DNA from 4 places in the Paenibacillus sp. G34 genome. Region 1 is predicted to be linked to each of the others. Evidence: riboswitches for the same ligand, from Rfam matches in the RefSeq annotation. Region 1 holds a riboswitch; each other region holds the start of a gene.
What was found. A riboswitch is a leader RNA that binds a small molecule or an ion and turns the genes downstream of it on or off. The one in region 1 is predicted to bind thiamine pyrophosphate.

Region 1 (2,203 bases):
TTAGACCAGCCGAATTGCTGCCATTTTGCCGCAACAAGACGAATAATCTCTGCACTATACAGCATACCTGTCTTGATGGCACGCGGCTGAAAGTCGGTTCCCGTTGAATCAAGTTGCTGTGCAATGCCATCATAATCAATTGGAAACACGCCTTGAACCCCTGTTGTGTTCTGCGCGGCGATTGCAGTAATGACCGTCATGCCGTATACACCAAGTTCCTGAAAGGTTTTGAGGTCCGCCTGAATTCCTGCACCGCCACCATTATCAGACCCGGCAATCGTTAACGCTTGAGCAATATTCATTACACACCTCCACGAATCTGACGGATTTGTGCATGCTCGGAGAACAGTGAAGGTGTGACCTGCGCCAGTTGATTTAACAATTCAATCTGAAAGCTGCCCGGCCCCTGATGAGCCGTTCGCACTGCAGCCTGTTCAGCGGCTATACCATAGGTTGAGACAGCCTCCACCACACTGTTCAGCAAGTCGCGCCTCGGCTTGGCAATCGCAGCAAAAGCACCAATAACTGAGCTGAGCAGACAGCCTGCCCCGGTAACTTGGGTGAGCAATGCATGTCCGTTGCTTGTGAGGAAAGTATGATATCCGTCAGTAATAATGTCGTACTGGCCTGTAATGACAACAATACAGTCAAGCTGTTGCGCTGCCCGCTCGGCAATGTCTATTCGGTCTCCCTCGCCAGCCCCGGCATCCACACCTTTGATATTCCATGGTACACCAATGACATGAGCGACTTCGGCGACATTGCCTCGCAATACCGTAAGGCGAAGCTCACGAACCAGCATCTGTACTGTATCCGTGCGATATGTTGTGGCTCCTGCACCGACAGGATCAAGTACAACAGGTACATGATGTGCATTAGCTGATTGTCCGGCTAGACGTATCGCTTGAATGACCCTTTCATCCAATGTGCCGATGTTCAGAACCACCGCGCCAGCCATTCGAGCGACGTCAGCGACTTCTTCCTGAGCATAGGCCATAAACGGAGAGGCTCCGAGGGCAAGCAGACCATTTGCCGTAAAAGGGGCAACCACAAGATTGGTAATATTATGAACCAAAGGATTGAGTGATCGTACACGTTCCAGATAAGACATCGCCATTTCCTCCTTGATTTCGAATGATCTTGATGGTGATGAGAGTGAATCACACTCAGATATCGACAAGAAGAGCATTTTGCATCATGCTCCCAATAACTGCTTTCTTCTCACGGGATGACAGAGATTTTATATTCGGAACATTTGAATCCATACTCGGGAAAGGAATTTTCCTTGTTTCGAAATTTTTATTTTGAACGGCTAGTTTCTCGGTCATCAAGCAACCAGCACACTAGTAACCACATCGCCAAAATTCAAAAAAGCCCCGCCCATTTCCGGAGAAATGAGCGGAGCTATACGTTTGAACTGAAGTTGACCCCATTAAGGATAGAGATCATCCACTGCCAATAAAAGCTGCTCCACTTCCCTCCGCTGGTATAATCCAGATCAGGTTCAAAGGGTCCGAATCGTCGTATTCGTCTCAGCCGCAAGGCTCCCCCAGTGTAAATGTACAAGATATGCAGTTATGTCCTCAGCATATATCCAACTTGGCTTAATGTAAATAGGGAGGGTATGTGTGTTTTGAAATTATGATGAAAATATACTGGACTTTTGTTGGGATCCTCTGATTACGATTTACCTAGGCTCGTTAACCCGATATAATGGGGATTGGCTCATATGGCCGTACTACGAATGAGGGCAGGACTGTTGTTCCTCCCGGCAGAATGGGGACCCTGAGTTGAAAACGTTCAAGAAAGTATATATTGAAATTACAAGCATCTGTAATTTGGCATGCAGTTTTTGTCCGCAAACGAAGCGAGCCAAAGGATTTATCGACCCTGAAGTCTTTAATAATATATTGGATCAGATCAAACCACACACGAAACATATCTACCTGCACGTCAAAGGGGAACCGCTCCTTCATCCCAAAATTGACTTGCTGCTGGATATGGCTCATGCCAAGGGATTTAAAGTTAACATTACGACCAACGGTACACTGCTGCCGAAGACACAGCATAAATTATTGGGTAAACCTGCACTGAGACAGATGAATTTCTCACTGCACAGCTTTGATGGTCATGAAGGTTCTACGGATCGTGACGGATACTTACGTAACATTTTGTCTTTTGTGCGTGAAGCGGTGAAACATAA
Region 2 (2,203 bases), 540 kb from region 1:
ATAGAGTGCTCACAATGAGGACAACAGGAGAAAAATGCTTGGGGAGTTGAAATAACAAAATAGACGTTATAAGCAATCATTACGTCTCTGGAGAATTTCCGGAATCCAAAGGTACCTTGCATTATCTACACATATCATGGTAAATATGCTAAAATATACCTACCGAAGGGAGCTGTGACTTTATGAATATGAAACCCAATAATCTAAATGGTTCCGAGGATGAAGCCACCAAACGAAGAGCAGAAGAAATGGCTCATCAAGCTCAGGGAAGTTCTTTAAAGAGCGGAATAATAACGACTTTGGTTTTAGCAGTCGTCATTGTTGGTATTTTTTATGGTATAGCTTACTTTAGAACTAATTAAAAAAGACAATAAACATAAAGTTTACATCAAATCATATCTGATTCTTTTCAGAACTAGATTCGTTTAACCTAGCACACTCCCCACATTCCAGATGTTATAGAAACTTGGAATGTATGGGGAGTTTGCTTATAAGATCGAAAAACCAAAAATCAATTGTTCTTTCTTGCTTACTTACTGGCAATATACTCATCCTTTCTGTAACTTGGATCATTATAGACAATCGGAGGCGTGCCAGGGCACGTCAAGGGGCGGTGACTTAACAGGGGCGAAAAAGGGGTAAAAGATGCACTTCAGTAGGTTTCAAGATATGCCCTAGACACAATCCAGTCACTGGCCTATAATTACACCTAGTAATGCCCGTAACTTCATAGTTTCCCAGGGGAGTCGGAATTGGCCGGCTGAGAGTGTATCCCATCAAGATACTAACCCTTAGACCTGATCTGGATCATGCCAGCGTAGGAATCGGAGTATATTGCAACGGCACAGCTATAAGCTGAACGCCACTCTCTCACGCCTGCACGCGTCCCGGATTACGGGGCGCTTTTTTTGTTTTCTTTTGACATGCAGAAACAGAAAAATGACGTTATTCGGATAACCCGCGAGTATAAATTCGTCGATTTATGCAAAGGGATTGGATATGAAGCCAAGGAGTACCCCCGTGCCATCAGGCCGGACATACCGAAGGAGAGAAACACGATGAAATGGCGTAAAACGATGGGAATGTTACTCATGTGTGTGCTACTCGTTACCCTAGCTGCATGTGGTGGCAAAGAAGCTGCTCCAGCAGAGCAGAAAAATGCGACTGGTTCGGACCAAACCAATGAGGGGAGCAGTACTGCACTGAAAGATGTAAAAGTCGTGCTCGACTGGACTCCAAATACGAATCATACCGGTCTGTATGCAGCGGTGGACCAAGGTTTTTATAAAGCAGCGGGTTTAAATGTGGAGATTGTACAGCCGGGAGCCGGCGGTGCGGATACGATGGTTGCCTCGGGTGAGGTACCGTTTGGCGTCAGTTATCAGGAAAGTGTAACTCAGGCGCGTACGCAGGACGTTCCGCTTGTATCGATTGCCGCAGTTATTCAGCATAATACATCCGGTTTTGCCGCTCCAGTGGATCGTAAGATCAAATCACCTAAAGACTTTGAAGGTAAAACTTACGGCGGCTGGGGTTCCCCGGTAGAAGAAGCGGTGATGCAATCCATTATGGAGGGCGAAGGTGCCGACGTATCCAAAGTCAAAAAGATTAACATGGGCGATGCCGACTTTTTCACAGCCGTGAAACGGGACATCGACTTTGCGTGGATATTCTACGCCTGGACGGGAATTGAGGCTGAATTACGCGGGGAACCAATTGACATGTTATATGTGAAGGATTATGCCAAAGCGCTGGACTACTACACACCTGTACTCGTGACCAATGAACAGACGATTCAGAAAGACCCTGAACTGGTGAAGGCTTTCCTGAAGGCCACTTCTGAAGGATATCAATATGCGATAGATCACCCTGAAGAAGCAGCGAACATTTTGATCAAAGCTGTTCCCGATCTGGACAAAGAATTAGTAATCGCAAGCCAAAAGTGGCTCAGCCCGAAATACAAAGATGATGCACCGCGCTGGGGTGAACAAAAGGAAGAGGTGTGGAAGAATTACACCGACTGGATGTTCAGCAAGAAACTGCTGGATAAAGAGATCGATGTAACGAAAGCATACACCAACGAATTTTTACCACAGCAATAATAAAATTAAGTGTAACCATGAAATTTGATATTTACACTTTTTGAACGAAGAGTACAGGGACAGCTTGAAGAAGCGAAGCGATCGCTTATAAAATCCGCCGA
Region 3 (2,203 bases), 290 kb from region 1:
CTGATGAACGGCCCGGAATGGCCTGTATTTATCGACCCGGACGTATATCTGGCTCAGATGGAAGACATTCGTGTGAACGGCTATGCTACCAGTTATGAGGAACGTGAGCCGGGAGCTGCCGCCGTATCCGTGCCAATTATGGATCGTAGAGGTAACATTGCAGCAGCACTTTCCGTGTCTGGACCTGTTAGCAGGCTCTCGCAGGATACATTACATGAGTACGCACCTGTGTTGAAAGAAGCCGCTGTGCAAATGGGACTTATGTTGTCGTAGGGTGGGCTCTTGCTTGAAGTTTTGCCCGAAAGGAATGTTCTCTCTGGAATATTAAGGTTGTATTTATGTCCGGATTACGCTAGTCTGTAATGGACGACTCCGCGGGGTCGGTTGATATTTTAAGCTGAGCAGCGGCATGATTGTCGCAATACGTTTACGTTACTGGGGGAGTCCGAATTGTCCGGACTGAGACGGGATCGCATGAGATTCCGGACCCTTTGCACCTGATCTGGATCATACCAGCGTAGGGAAGTAATCGGCCATATGACCACAAACACTACGGGCGTTAACCTGGGATCGATGCTGTTTTGCAGCAAATTTCTCTTGTTGCGTGTACGGTGATGGACATCAGTCGGTTCCTTCGGAACCGGCTTTTTTATATACAGCGGTAAGCAGAGACTCATTCGTTGTGCTTCACGATCGTTAAATCTCTTGAAGAAAGCATGAGATTCGCAGATTAGTGCGACGGGATGATCAGAGAGCATAACCAATGCCAACATCCATGCCTGAATGTCTAGGTGAAGTGTCTCATGTTTCATGCTTGTGCTGACTGTGCATAAAAATCTGTCTCTTGGATCTTATTTGGCTGCTTGGGCGGGATCATTCCTGCTGTGCTTCTGTGCTCTGGAGATTCCCGGGCAGGTGTGGTAGTTGCAACTGACGCATTGGTGAAGACATAGCGCAAAAGAAGATCACAGAGGAGGAAACAGGAGACATGAGTACACATAACCAAACGGGGCAGCAGATGGGAATAGAGGAAATGGGACGCGATGGTCATCCGGTGGAAAAGGAAACCGGTGCGGCTGGAGGGGTTCAACCCTTCCCGGGCAGCCGCAAAGTCTACATTCAGGGCTCACGACCGGACATTGCTGTACCGGAGCGTGAAATTGCCCTTCATGACACGAATACTCCCCAAGGGGTGGAGCATAATGAGCCGCTGCGTGTCTACGATACGAGCGGCCCGATGACCGATCCCGAATTCCAGATGGATATTCGGAAGGGACTACCTGCGCTCCGAAATCACTGGATTATGGAGCGAGGTGATGTCGAAGCATATGAGGGGCGCGCCGTGAAACCGGAGGATAACGGATTAAAGCCTGGAGGACGGATAGCCGGGGCAGAGGAGTACCCGGGATTCCGCGGGCAACCATTACGTGCTCAGGCCGGACGTTGTGTCACGCAGATGCATTATGCGCGGCAGGGAGTCATTACACCTGAGATGGAGTATGCCGCTATCCGTGAAGGGGTAGAGCCTGAATTTGTGCGTCAGGAGTTGGCAATCGGGCGGGCAATTCTTCCCTCCAACATCAATCACCCGGAGAGCGAGCCCATGTTGATTGGGCGTCATTTTCACGTGAAGATCAACGCCAACATAGGTAATTCCGCTGTATCTTCCTCCATCGAGGAGGAGGTGGAGAAGATGACCTGGGCTGTGCGCTGGGGATCGGATACAGTGATGGATCTCTCGACAGGCAAAAACATTCATACGACACGGGAGTGGATCATCCGTAACTCCCCGGTGCCGATTGGTACGGTGCCGCTGTATCAGGCGCTGGAGAAGGTGAATGGCGAGGCTGAGGCACTCACTTGGGAGTTGTACCGGGATACGCTGATTGAACAGGCTGAGCAGGGCGTGGACTATTTTACAATTCATGCGGGTGTGTTACTCCGATATATTCCGATGACAGCGAAACGGATGACAGGAATAGTATCTAGAGGCGGATCGATTATGGCAGCGTGGTGCCTGGCACATCATCAGGAGAACTTTTTGTACACCCATTTTGAAGAAATCTGCGAGATTATGAAAAGGTATGATGTGGCGTTCTCCCTCGGGGATGGGCTGCGTCCAGGCAGCATCTACGATGCCAATGACGAGGCACAGATGGCGGAGCTGGCAACGCTCGGAGAGTTAACACAGATAGCGTGGAAG
Region 4 (2,203 bases), 2.6 Mb from region 1:
AATATTACACCGATCGATGATGTATGGAACGAGTTTTCACATTTGACACAGAATGAAGTGCGAGGTCACCTTGCACGCTGTGGTCTGAAAAATGAGCATATCACTCGTCCTCTTAACATGCTAAGTGGAGGAGAGCAGGCTAAAGTCCGATTGTGTAAGCTGTTGATGCGTGAAAGCAACTGGGTTCTGTTTGACGAACCGACGAACCATCTGGATGTAACGGCGAAGGCTGAACTGCAGCGTGCGTTGCAGGAATACAAGGGAACTGTTTTGCTTGTATCTCACGAACCGGATTTTTATGAAGGCTGGGTCACCAAAACATGGAATGTAGAAGAGTGGTCTGAAAAAGCACAATGACAAAAAAAACCGGTTGTGGTAATATAGGCTACAACTTCATATGAACACTAGGGGGGCCGCACGATGCGGCTGAGATGGAAGAATGCGATTCCGGACCCTTTGCACCTGATCTGGATCATACCAGCGTAGGGAAGTGGCGCGTTTCAGCAAAAACGATAGTAAATGATTCTTCAATGTTAAGATGGGATCTTTACTACATCGTGATACAGGCATCTCAATACATGAGCAGACAGTTATAGGGTTACGGATTAGACTGTTTACCAGGTATTCGTCGAATGTTTGTTATTGAACTGAACCTTTTTTATACGCAGCCACTCCCTACGGGAGTGGCTTTTTTTGATTTTATTTTCGTTAGGACGTTCTCAAATCTGAAAGGAGGGAAAACGAGATTGCATCCAATGGTGACTGAGCATGAAGAGAACGAATTAAATGAACGGTCCCCAAGCCATCCTTTTTTTGAGTTACATGTGATATCTACGAATCAAGGTGAACGGGTAGCTATGCTAAAAGCAGCCAAAGAGATATGGCCTTATGTGCAATGCATTCACATCCGCGAAAAGCAGCTTTCGCAGCAGGAATGCTTCAACTGGGCGAAGTTGATGGTAGAGTCGGGTGTCCCAGCCTCCCGCATTGTGATCAACGGTGCGAACCTGTTTTCATCAGGCGATTTTTATCAAGGGACACATTGGAGCCAAGATATGCTGCAAAAAGCGAAAGTAACGATAACGCAGAAAAACAAACATAACCTGCGGCTTCGGTTAGGAATATCCGTGCATTCCTTGCACGAAGCAAAAATTGCAGAAGAGTATGGCGCAGATTATCTTTTTTTCGGGCATGTATACCCAAGTGCAAGCAAACCGGATATAACACCAAGGGGATTAGAAGCGTTAACCGAAGTATGCTCTAGTGTGAAAGTACCTGTTATAGCAATCGGTGGGATTGAGACGAATAACATTCAGGCCGTTATATCTGCGGGAGCCAGGGGGGCCGCTGTCATCTCAGGTGTATTACAACAAAAAAATCCGGCCCATGCTGCCGCTCTTTTAAAACAGGCTATGGAAGCGGTAAAGTGAATGATTCTCCATCAAAATAACGTGAATGATCTCAATTAAGCATTATCTGAATGTTGCTTAAAATGCAATCAAGGAGATGAGAAAATGAATCAGAGCGGAATGAGTCCACTCGAGGGAACTGTCGCCCCATCGAATGATGAACATAAGGTTACAACAATGTCTATATCCTCAACTTCAACAGAATCACAGGGAGCTTTGCATTCAGAAACGATCATTGTGGGCGGAGGGGTTATAGGCTGTGCGATTGCTTTTGAGCTGGCATCGAGAGGCCAGGAAGTACTTCTTGTTGAGCAATCCCAGATTGCCGGTGGAGCCTCCAGCGCAGCTGCCGGCATGCTTGCAGCAGATAGTGAAGCTTTTGCACACCCAGTCATGGCAAAAGCCGCGTATGATAGCAGAGAATTGTTGCATAAGCACAAAGAGCATTTATCCGCTCTGAGTGGTATAGATTTTGGATTGAGGCGCAGCGGGTTTATCACACCGTTTCGATCATATAGTGATTTAAATCGATACAAGGACAAACAGAAAGCTTCTTCGGGCGCAGAGCAATTTTGGTGGGACCGTCCCACGGTGCAACGAGAAGCAGAATGGCTGAACAGGGAAACCTATGGCGCTTATTACAGACCGCTGGAGAGTGAAGCGTTGCCTGTGTCGTTGACTAGAGCTTATGCGAGGTCAGCCCAAATGATGGGTGCGCGGATATGGGAAGGAGTACAGGATGTGCGTCTGGTCGTGAACAACGATGGAGTGCAAGGGGTTGCCACTGCCAAGGG

Region 2: it holds a riboswitch for thiamine pyrophosphate, as region 1 does, so the genes downstream of both, AC1VYS_RS02390 (ABC transporter substrate-binding protein) here and thiM (hydroxyethylthiazole kinase) in region 1, are expected to answer to the same signal.
Region 3: it holds a riboswitch for thiamine pyrophosphate, as region 1 does, so the genes downstream of both, thiC (phosphomethylpyrimidine synthase ThiC) here and thiM (hydroxyethylthiazole kinase) in region 1, are expected to answer to the same signal.
Region 4: it holds a riboswitch for thiamine pyrophosphate, as region 1 does, so the genes downstream of both, AC1VYS_RS16510 (thiamine phosphate synthase) here and thiM (hydroxyethylthiazole kinase) in region 1, are expected to answer to the same signal.

What each region holds. Positions count from the first base shown of each region.
Region 1 is NZ_CM166469.1:1,037,001-1,039,203, forward strand. It holds gene thiD (bifunctional hydroxymethylpyrimidine kinase/phosphomethylpyrimidine kinase) at 1-302, opposite strand, end outside; gene thiM (hydroxyethylthiazole kinase) at 302-1,111, opposite strand; TPP riboswitch at 1,459-1,561, opposite strand; gene AC1VYS_RS04640 (radical SAM/SPASM domain-containing protein) at 1,791-2,203, shown strand, end outside.
Region 2 is NZ_CM166469.1:501,966-504,168, reverse strand. It holds gene AC1VYS_RS02395 (hypothetical protein) at 183-362, shown strand; TPP riboswitch at 730-842, shown strand; gene AC1VYS_RS02390 (ABC transporter substrate-binding protein) at 1,059-2,102, shown strand.
Region 3 is NZ_CM166469.1:742,759-744,961, forward strand. It holds gene AC1VYS_RS03440 (IclR family transcriptional regulator) at 1-273, shown strand, start outside; TPP riboswitch at 428-541, shown strand; gene thiC (phosphomethylpyrimidine synthase ThiC) at 1,034-2,203, shown strand, end outside.
Region 4 is NZ_CM166469.1:3,662,132-3,664,334, reverse strand. It holds gene AC1VYS_RS16515 (ABC-F family ATP-binding cassette domain-containing protein) at 1-357, shown strand, start outside; TPP riboswitch at 397-506, shown strand; gene AC1VYS_RS16510 (thiamine phosphate synthase) at 756-1,430, shown strand; gene thiO (glycine oxidase ThiO) at 1,515-2,203, shown strand, end outside.